DNA from 4 places in the Brevibacillus composti genome. Region 1 is predicted to be linked to each of the others. Evidence: riboswitches for the same ligand, from Rfam matches in the RefSeq annotation. Region 1 holds a riboswitch; each other region holds the start of a gene.
The links. A riboswitch is a leader RNA that binds a small molecule or an ion and turns the genes downstream of it on or off. The one in region 1 is predicted to bind lysine.
Positions count from the first base shown of each region.

Region 2: it holds a riboswitch for lysine, as region 1 does, so the genes downstream of both, dapD (2,3,4,5-tetrahydropyridine-2,6-dicarboxylate N-acetyltransferase) here and JD108_RS16015 (aspartate kinase) in region 1, are expected to answer to the same signal.
Region 3: it holds a riboswitch for lysine, as region 1 does, so the genes downstream of both, JD108_RS07755 (transporter substrate-binding domain-containing protein) here and JD108_RS16015 (aspartate kinase) in region 1, are expected to answer to the same signal.
Region 4: it holds a riboswitch for lysine, as region 1 does, so the genes downstream of both, JD108_RS17830 (amino acid permease) here and JD108_RS16015 (aspartate kinase) in region 1, are expected to answer to the same signal.

Region 1 covers NZ_CP066308.1:3,160,772-3,162,971, forward strand. Annotated here, with positions in the region: gene JD108_RS16015 (aspartate kinase) at 17-1,258, opposite strand; lysine riboswitch at 1,474-1,661, opposite strand; gene uvrC (excinuclease ABC subunit UvrC) at 1,772-2,200, opposite strand, start outside.
Region 2 covers NZ_CP066308.1:1,557,310-1,559,509, reverse strand. Annotated here, with positions in the region: gene JD108_RS08185 (aspartate aminotransferase family protein) at 1-626, opposite strand, end outside; gene dapD (2,3,4,5-tetrahydropyridine-2,6-dicarboxylate N-acetyltransferase) at 640-1,350, opposite strand; lysine riboswitch at 1,438-1,623, opposite strand; gene JD108_RS08175 (GNAT family N-acetyltransferase) at 1,828-2,200, shown strand, end outside.
Region 3 covers NZ_CP066308.1:1,481,879-1,484,078, forward strand. Annotated here, with positions in the region: gene JD108_RS07740 (helix-turn-helix transcriptional regulator) at 1-365, shown strand, start outside; gene JD108_RS07745 (hypothetical protein) at 469-762, opposite strand; gene JD108_RS07750 (hypothetical protein) at 762-965, opposite strand; lysine riboswitch at 1,096-1,282, shown strand; gene JD108_RS07755 (transporter substrate-binding domain-containing protein) at 1,403-2,200, shown strand, end outside.
Region 4 covers NZ_CP066308.1:3,546,884-3,549,083, forward strand. Annotated here, with positions in the region: gene JD108_RS17825 (cadherin-like beta sandwich domain-containing protein) at 1-730, opposite strand, end outside; lysine riboswitch at 1,059-1,246, shown strand; gene JD108_RS17830 (amino acid permease) at 1,350-2,200, shown strand, end outside.

The DNA.
Region 1 (2,200 bases):
CTCCCTCTCCCTTATGTTATATGCTGTGGACGATCGCCTCGGTGCTGGCGTCCAAGCCATAGGCCGTATGCAGGCTGCGAACGGCCAATTCGGTGAGCGCCGCCGGAATCACGCAAGAGACCTTGATGTCCGAGGTGGAGACCATTTTGATCGTAATCTCCTGCTCGGCCAGGACGCGGAACATCTCCGCTGCTACGCCCGGATTGTTCACCATGCCCGCACCGACGATGGAGACCTTCGTCAAGCCTTCTTCATGGTCCACTTTGGCAAAGCCCAGTTCGGATTGATTGGCGGCCAGCGTATCCAGGGCTTTATGCAGGTCGCTGCCTGCCACGGTGAAGGAAATATTGGTGACGTCGGCGTCGTAGGAGCTTTGGATGATAATATCCACATTCACCTGATTGTCCGCCAGCGTGTGAAAGAGGCGGGACAAGGTTCCTACCCGGGCCGGCATGCCCACGACCGTCACCTTCGCCACGTCTTCATCATGGGCGACTCCGCTTACTACTCTTCCTGTTTCCATCTGGGGAACCTCCTCTACATACGTACCTTCTTCTGTGGTAAAGCTGGAGCGGACCACGAGCCGCACCTGATATTTTTTCGCCGCTTCGACCGAGCGGGGGTGCAGGACACCCGCCCCGAGATTGGCGAGCTCAAGCATTTCGTCATAAGAGATGCTGTCCAGCTTCTGTGCAGCGGGAACGACGCGCGGATCGGCTGTGAAGACGCCTGCGACATCCGTAAAAATCTCGCATCTCTCGGCGTTCAGGCCCGCTGCGAGCGCCACTGCGGAGGTGTCGGAACCGCCGCGGCCCAGCGTGGTAATTTCCCCTTCGTCACTGACTCCCTGAAAACCTGCCACGATGACGACGCGTCCCCGGGCTAGTTCGCGCTGGATTCGCTCTGTCTGAATCTCTTTGATCCGGGCTCTGCCGTGAATCGATTCCGTTACGACTCCCGCTTGCCAGCCCGTCAGCGAGATAGCGTCGTAGCCTCTTTGATGCAGCGCCATCGACAGTAGGGCGATGGATACCTGTTCCCCTGTGGCCAGGAGCATATCCATTTCTCGCTCCGACGGATACGGGGAAATTTGCTTTGCCATATCCACCAGCACGTCTGTGGATTTACCCATGGCGGATACGACAATCACCATGTCATGGCCCGCTTCTTTATTTTCAACAATCCGGTCGGCTACTCGAAAAATGCGTTCAACGGTACCAACAGAGGTACCTCCATATTTCTGCACGATCAAACCCATGCGGCTTCTCTCCCTTTTTCCATATATACATCTGCATCGACAGGTCTTTCTCTTCGGTTGCGCATATTCCAATGAAAAAAGGCAGCGACGAGGAATACACCTGCCGCTGCCTACTCATGTATAGACAAGATCGGTTCCTCCTTCCCTGGACTACGCGAGTCATCCATGTGCAGATACACAGAAAAAGACACACCCTGACAATCATGCACGCAGACTCGTGAGATAGCTCTCCATCTGGCAATCGGGCATTGGCCAGATGACAGTCCTGTATTTGTTCAACACAGGCCCAGCACAAAAGAGAGCGGGTCTCTCTTTGTACTTCGGCGAATCCCCCTTTCCACAGCCCTTCAACGATTCCCGATCTCGGGGTGGTACTCATGGTTTTCGCGCCTCTACCTCACTCCATTGGGGAAGTGAGGTTACAGTATTCTGTTTGAAAGGGATTATATCACGCTTGCCACTGTTGTTCAAACAGTATTTTGATCATTCGTTAAAAAGGCTCAGGACTGTGAATTACAGATCCATCTTTCGGAGTTTGGCGATGATCTCCCGGGCCAATTTGTCGCCGATGCCCAACTGCCGGAAATCCTCTACCGTGGCCTCTCTCATCTTTTTGAGCGAGCCAAAATGCTGGAACAGGAGCTTGCGCCGCTTTTCCCCAATTCCCGGAATCTCGTCCAGCTGGGAGGTGAGCAGCGTCTTGGTGCGCGACTGCCTGTGGAACGTGATGGCAAAGCGGTGTACCTCATCCTGCACGCGCTGAAGCAGATAAAACTCGTAGCTGTCCCGCTTTAGTTCGACCGGCTCGGGCGGGTTTCCATAGAGCAGCTGCGCCGTCTTGTGTTTGTCGTCCTTGGCCAGCCCGCAGACGGGAATATACAGGCCCAGCTCATTTTCCAGCACATCCATGGCCGCGCTGATCTGGCCCTTGCCGCCGTCGAT
Region 2 (2,200 bases), 1.6 Mb from region 1:
ACTTCGCCGATTCCCTGCAAATACAGGGCAGGCAAAGGCACGACACCGCCCGAGCCAAGTACCGGCTCCAGCAGAACCGCGGCAGGTCTCTGCTCTTCGCAGACTTTCCGCAGCTCTTCCAGATCGCCCGCATCCAGCTCGTACACGGGAAAAGCCGGCTGCGGAAAGTCCTGATAGACATGAGGCTGCCGGGTTAGGCGCAAAGCTCCCAGCGTGCGTCCGTGAAAGCTGTTCTTGAGAACGACGATACCGGCTCGTCCAGCGCCTTCGGCTGCCGTCCACTTATGAATCAGCTTGATCGCCGCCTCTGTCGCTTCCGCTCCGGAATTGGTGAAAAATACCTTTCCCGGAATCGTCTGCTCGATCAGCCGCTGCGCCAACCGGATGGCCGGAGGGTTCAGAAAGACGTTGGAGATGTGCAAAAAGCTCTCTCCCTGCTCCCGGAGCGCCCGGAGAATACTCGGGTGTGAGTGGCCGAGAGCGTTGACGGCCAGCCCCGTAAACAGGTCCAGATACCTTTTTCCATGGGTATCGTACAAGTAATTGCCTTCTCCCTTCGCGATTGCGATCGGGAGCCGTTTATAGGTGGAGACGATATATTGTTCATCCAGCAAACGCCAGTCCATGCCCATCTCTCCCTTAGAGTTGTCGCAACTCCTGCTTGATCTCCGTCTTGGAGCGTGTCTTCTCGTCGATTTGCTTGATTACGCGGGCAGGCGTCCCGGCGACGACCACATTTGGCGGCACATCCTCGATGACGACGGCGCCCGCGGCCACCACAGAGCCTTTTCCGACGCGGATGCCCTCCAGCACGACGGCGTTGGCGCCGACGACGACATCGTCTTCGATCACAACAGGCAAGGCGGATGGCGGTTCAATTACGCCGGCGATAACTGCGCCGGCACCGATGTGGCAATTCTTCCCGATGGTTCCGCGGCCGCCTACGACCGCGTTCATGTCGATCATGGTGCCTTCGCCGATCACAGCTCCGATATTGATCGTCGCGCCCATCATGATCACGGCGTTGTTTCCGATGCTGACGTGCTCGCGAATGATGGCGCCCGGCTCGATCCGCGCCTGAATCTGCTTGGTGTCGAGCAGCGGAATGGCCGAATTCCGGCGGTCGCTCTCCACGACGTAATCGGCGATTTTGTCGGCATGCTGCTCCAGCACCGGCTGAATTTCCTTCCACTCTCCGAAGACGACCCCCGCGCCGCCGCTGATAAAAGCCTTGGCGTTCGGCCCGAAGTCAAGATGGTCCACGTCCCCTTTGAGGTAGACCTTTACCGGGGTCTTCTTTTCGCTTTTCTGGATAAACGAAATAATTTCTTGGGCATTCATCTGGTTCATAGCAGTTCTCCTCCAAGTTGAAAAATGAATGAAAAAAAGCAATGAGCGCTGACGCTATACTCATTGCTTTTTGATACCTGACAAGCAATCGTAAATAGCGCTCCATGAGAGACGAAAGCTCCCATGACAGGATGATCATTGTTCATGAGCCACCCCAATCCTGACGCCAAGGGAAAAACGCCAGAACTTCGGCGCCTTGGCCTTTCCTCCTTTTCCGTTTCCCCGACGTTGGCAAAAAGGAGTACTGATCCGCAGCGCGCCTCTATTTAGAAGGCAATATGCAGTTTGTTCGTTTTTTCTGTTTGTACTGTATCAGATTCCATCGCCCGTGACAACACCGGAATCTCCTTTGCCTGCACTTTTTTGCGCATCCTCTATTTGACAGCCTCCCCCTTTTCACCGCAAACGAATCATGCTACACTATCCATCCATTTGGAATACATCCATCCGATTGATGGAAACTGGAGGGATCCTGTGATGAATGAGCCGTTGTTTTCCCTACGTCCGCTGCGGGTGAGCGATGCGCCTCAACTGCTCGCCCTGCGGCTTGAGAACCAGGCGTTTTTGCAGCCGTATGAGCCGATCCGGTCCGCTTCCTTCTTCACGCTCCAGGAGCAGGTCCGGCAGCTGGAGGAGGCGGAACAACACGTGGAAGCCGGCACCGGCTACGCCTTTGGAATCTTTGCGGAGTCTGGCCAAAAGCTGATCGGCCGGGTAAACCTGGCCAATGTGGTTCGCGGCGCCTGGCAAAACTGCACGCTGGGGTATTTTCTCGACCGGCGTTGGAATGGCAAAGGCATCATGACCCGTGCTGTCGGAGAGGTCGTCCGCTTCGCTTTTTCCGAGGCGG
Region 3 (2,200 bases), 1.7 Mb from region 1:
TGAAACTGATCAGGTTGGAGCGGACCTATTCACCCGATCTGACACTGAACGATTGGTTGCTCAGCCATACCGAACAAGAACCAAAAGCGCCCATCAGGCTATACGTGGAACTGACCGAGGAGGGACTTCGTCAATGCCGAAGCCAGCCATGGCTGGAGCCTTATCTCATCACCAACGATCAAGGCCAGGGTTCTATTGATACAGTCATTGATCGGGCGGAGATCGAATTCGTTTCCCGTTATTTTTTCCAGCTGGGTACCGTAGCGAGAGTAATCGAGCCCGAGGAGATGGTGAGCCGCATACGCTCATGGTCTCAAGAACTTCTCCAGCATTACACGGTGACCGGCCAGACAGACCATGCATGACAGGGGGATGACAAAAATAGCGGGGAAAAGGCAGACTGCCGCCAAAAGCAGTGATAGCGGCAGCGATGAGGCGGGATGGAATACGGGTGCACGGTGTCCCTCTTCAATGAAACAAGACGGAGATCACCAGCCAAGCAGGAACGGCGAGAAGAGCCACAAAAGAGACCCAAGCCAGCCATAGCAGTTTGGGGCCTCGGTAGAGAGAATAAGCGATCAATAGATGAAAAAGATAGAGCAGCAAGGCCCCTTCAAAGCGGGGAGTAGCGTTCAAATACCAGGCGAGCGGAAAGTACAAGCACGCGCTCGCAATCAGGTATCGCCCATTTCCAGACATGATGGCTAAGAAGGCAAAGAGAAGGGAGAAGCCCGTCGACAGTAGGAATACGATGCTGACCATTACAACTGCGTCAAAAACCAGATCAGCGGTCCGAAAAAAGCAAAAACTGCAAACAGTCGCATCATCATGAAATAGTGCCGGGAAGGGTAACGCCGGGCTTGCCACTTGCCCAGTATCTCCCAGGCAGACCGCGGTTTTAACGCGATATACCCCGTGATCACAAACCAAAAGATGTAGAAAAGAATCCCGAAAACAGCTGCCATCTCCACGCCCCCTTTTTCTACATGTACGTCTGAAGTTCCAGCGGGTTTCACACTTTCGACCCACACAGGTTGACAAAATAAACAGACCATTGTAAACTCAAAGCATAATTGAATACGACCTCACTTAACACAGTGAGGTAGAGGTGCGATATTTAACAGTCCTTGGTGGAGTTGGAGAAGACGGTGAAGCCAAGGAGAAGGAAATGTCGCCGAAGCTCGTAATACGATTCTCACGTATTGCTTGCTGGGTCTGCAGTTAAGAGCTGCAGGACTGTCTCAATAAATGACCCGATTTATTGAGTTGTGCTATCTCGACTGGGGATGAGAGAGGTATGTTGGGCAACTATGTATATAGTGCGACCTGAGGCTATCTCAGGTCGTTTTTTATTTGGAAAAAGCCCTGCCAACAATCACACTAGAAAAAGGAGTATTCGAACATGAAAAAACATTCACCATTTCTCGCACTCTGTCTCTCGGCCATTCTTTTCGTCGCAGGATGCGGGACCAGCAACAGCACACCGGCGGCATCTTCGGACGAAGGCGTCTTTCGCGTAGGCATGGAAGCCGGGTATGCGCCTTTTAACTGGACGCAAATGGATGATTCCAACGGTGCGGTGAAAATCGACGGCAACGCCGAATATGCAGGCGGCTACGATGTGGAAATCGCGAAAAAGCTGGCCGACGGTCTCGGCAAAAAACTGGTGATCGTGAAAACGGAGTGGGATGGCCTGGTGCCGGCGCTGACTTCCGGCAAGATCGACGCCATCGTCGCGGGGATGTCCCCAACCGCCGAGCGGAAACAGACGATCGATTTCTCGGACAATTACTATAAATCGAATTTAGTGATGGTTGTGAAAAAAGGCGGCAAATACGAAGGCGCGAAGTCGATCCAGGATTTCAAAGGCGCGAAGGTAACCGCTCAATTGAACACCTTCCACTACTCCGTGATCAACCAGATTGAAGGGGTCGTGCAGGAGCCGGCGATGGACAACTTCCCGGCGATGAGAGTGGCGCTGGAATCCGGCATTATTGACGGCTATGTCTCCGAGCGTCCAGAAGCAGTCAGCGCATCCGCAGCCAATCCGAACTTCGCCATGGTCGAGTTTACAGACGGCTTTACGACTTCGGAAGATGATACCGCCATCGCTGTAGGCCTTCAGAAAGGCAGCGAGCTTACGGCGAAAATCAACGAAATTCTCGCAGGCATTTCCGAAGAAGAGCGTACCAGCATCATG
Region 4 (2,200 bases), 390 kb from region 1:
TCGTCGATCGGTCATCCAGCGATATCGTGAGGCTGCCGTCCTGCAGCAAGGGGAGATATTCATCCGGAATTTGCACGCTGATCAGCTTTCCGATCGGTCCATGCTGATTCAGAGAGTTGATGATCTTTTCCAGAAAAGGCGCACGGACGCCGTTCAGCTCTGCCGTATACTTCACCCGGCCGGGAAATTTCTGCGGCTGGTAGTCGTTGATAAAGAGCTGGAGAATCGCCCCTTTGATTGGCGTGTTCTTCGTGTCGAAAGTGACGGTTACCGGCACGACGGGATTGGCGTTCTTTCTGTACGCATTCGAACGGGTATAGCCATCGGCGATCTTGTCCCTCTCGGCTTCGGACAGCCCCGACGAGAAGGCGGGATAGAGGAAAGAACTGATCACCATCAACTGGTCCGTCCCCCGGGGATCATCCGGCTCTCTCTGGATGACGGGGTAGGGCGCAGCCGTGCTTTTTCCCGAAAACGGATCGTAATTTTCCGGCCATCCTTTGCCAAAATTGTCGATATCCCCGACCCGCACCATCAGGTCCGCCTCGTCCGTATCGTATTTCACCGCATACGGCTTGGACCAGTCGCCATTCAGCGGGTCGTTTGCGCGGTCCACCGGCGTTCCCGCGGCCATCGCCGCATGGCTTGTCCCTTGATTCAAAAAGCCTGTCAGACAGATGATCACGGCCAAGCACAGCATCAGCAGGCGCCAGGTACTCCTTCTCTCCATGGGTCCACCTCTTTCCTCTCGTCACGTTCTGCTTCAGTCTTCGTCCTGAAACAATCTCTCGTTGCTTTTCTATGTTCCCTGTCTATACGAGCGCTCGACTCTCGCTATGGTTCATTCGAACCATTGCTGGCATATTTATCATGATTCCTAATAATGGTACTATTCTACCATGAAGAAAGACCGGTGAGGATAGTCGGTTTTGAAACATCTGTTACGGGAGGGGGGGTGCCGCCAACCGGGCTGGCACAAACTCACACTTGATTTCTATCGGAAAACTCATATACTTGAACCGTAACATAATTTCATAATCAATATCCTCATCTTGCACGATGAGGATAGAGGTCGCGGCTTTTATATGATTCGGGACGAGATTCAGAGAAGATCAATGACTCCACGAGGAGGGAAAAGCCGCCGAAGCCTGCTGTGTGTTCTCTGCCGCACAGGCTGGGGCTGTACCCGAAAGGGACAGAACTGTCACGTTTGCCCGCCTGGCAGACGTGTTGTGCTATCTTCCGTGAAGGCTTGGTGGGGATTGGAGCATACCGCCCTTATGCCGTTTTGGCTATGGTGGTATTTTTTATTTCCAGCCGTCCTTCCCAAAAAAACAGAAAGGTCGTGCATGTGCGTTATGTCTTCTTCGAATCAACTGCAACGCGGATTAAAAGCCCGCCACCTGACGATGATCGCGATCGGCGGATCGATTGGCACCGGGCTTTTTCTCGCCAGCGGCGGCTCGATCCATTCCGCGGGTCCGGGCGGCGCTCTGGCGGCATATATCGCCATCAGCTTGATGGTCTACTTCCTGATGACGAGCCTCGGCGAGATGGCGGCCTTCATGCCTGTCTCCGGTTCCTTCAGCACGTACGCGGCCAAGTTCGTCGACCCGTCTCTCGGCTTCGCGCTGGGCTGGAACTACTGGTACAACTGGGCGATTACGATCGCCGTCGAACTCTCGGCCGGTGCGCTGATCATGAAATACTGGTTTCCGGACACCCCTTCGATGCTCTGGAGCGCTCTGTTTCTCGTCTTGATGTTTGGCCTCAATATGTTATCCGTAAAGGGATATGGCGAGTCGGAATTCTGGTTTTCTCTGATCAAAGTAAGCACCGTCATCATTTTTATCGTCGTGGGCACCCTGATGATCTTTGGCATCATGGGCGGGGAAGCAGTCGGCTTCACCAACTTTACCAAGGGAGAGGCACCGTTTCACGGCGGTTTTATGGCTATCCTCGGCGTCTTCATGATCGCCGGCTTCTCCTTCCAGGGGACCGAGCTGGTCGGGATTGCGGCCGGAGAGAGCGAAGATCCGAAGCGGAATATCCCCAAAGCGGTCAAGCAGATTTTCTGGCGCATCCTGCTCTTCTATATTTTTGCGATTTTCGTCATCGGTCTCTTGATTCCGTACGACAATCCCAATCTGGTCAGCGGCGACATTGCCGATATCGCAATCAGCCCGTTTACGCTCGTCTT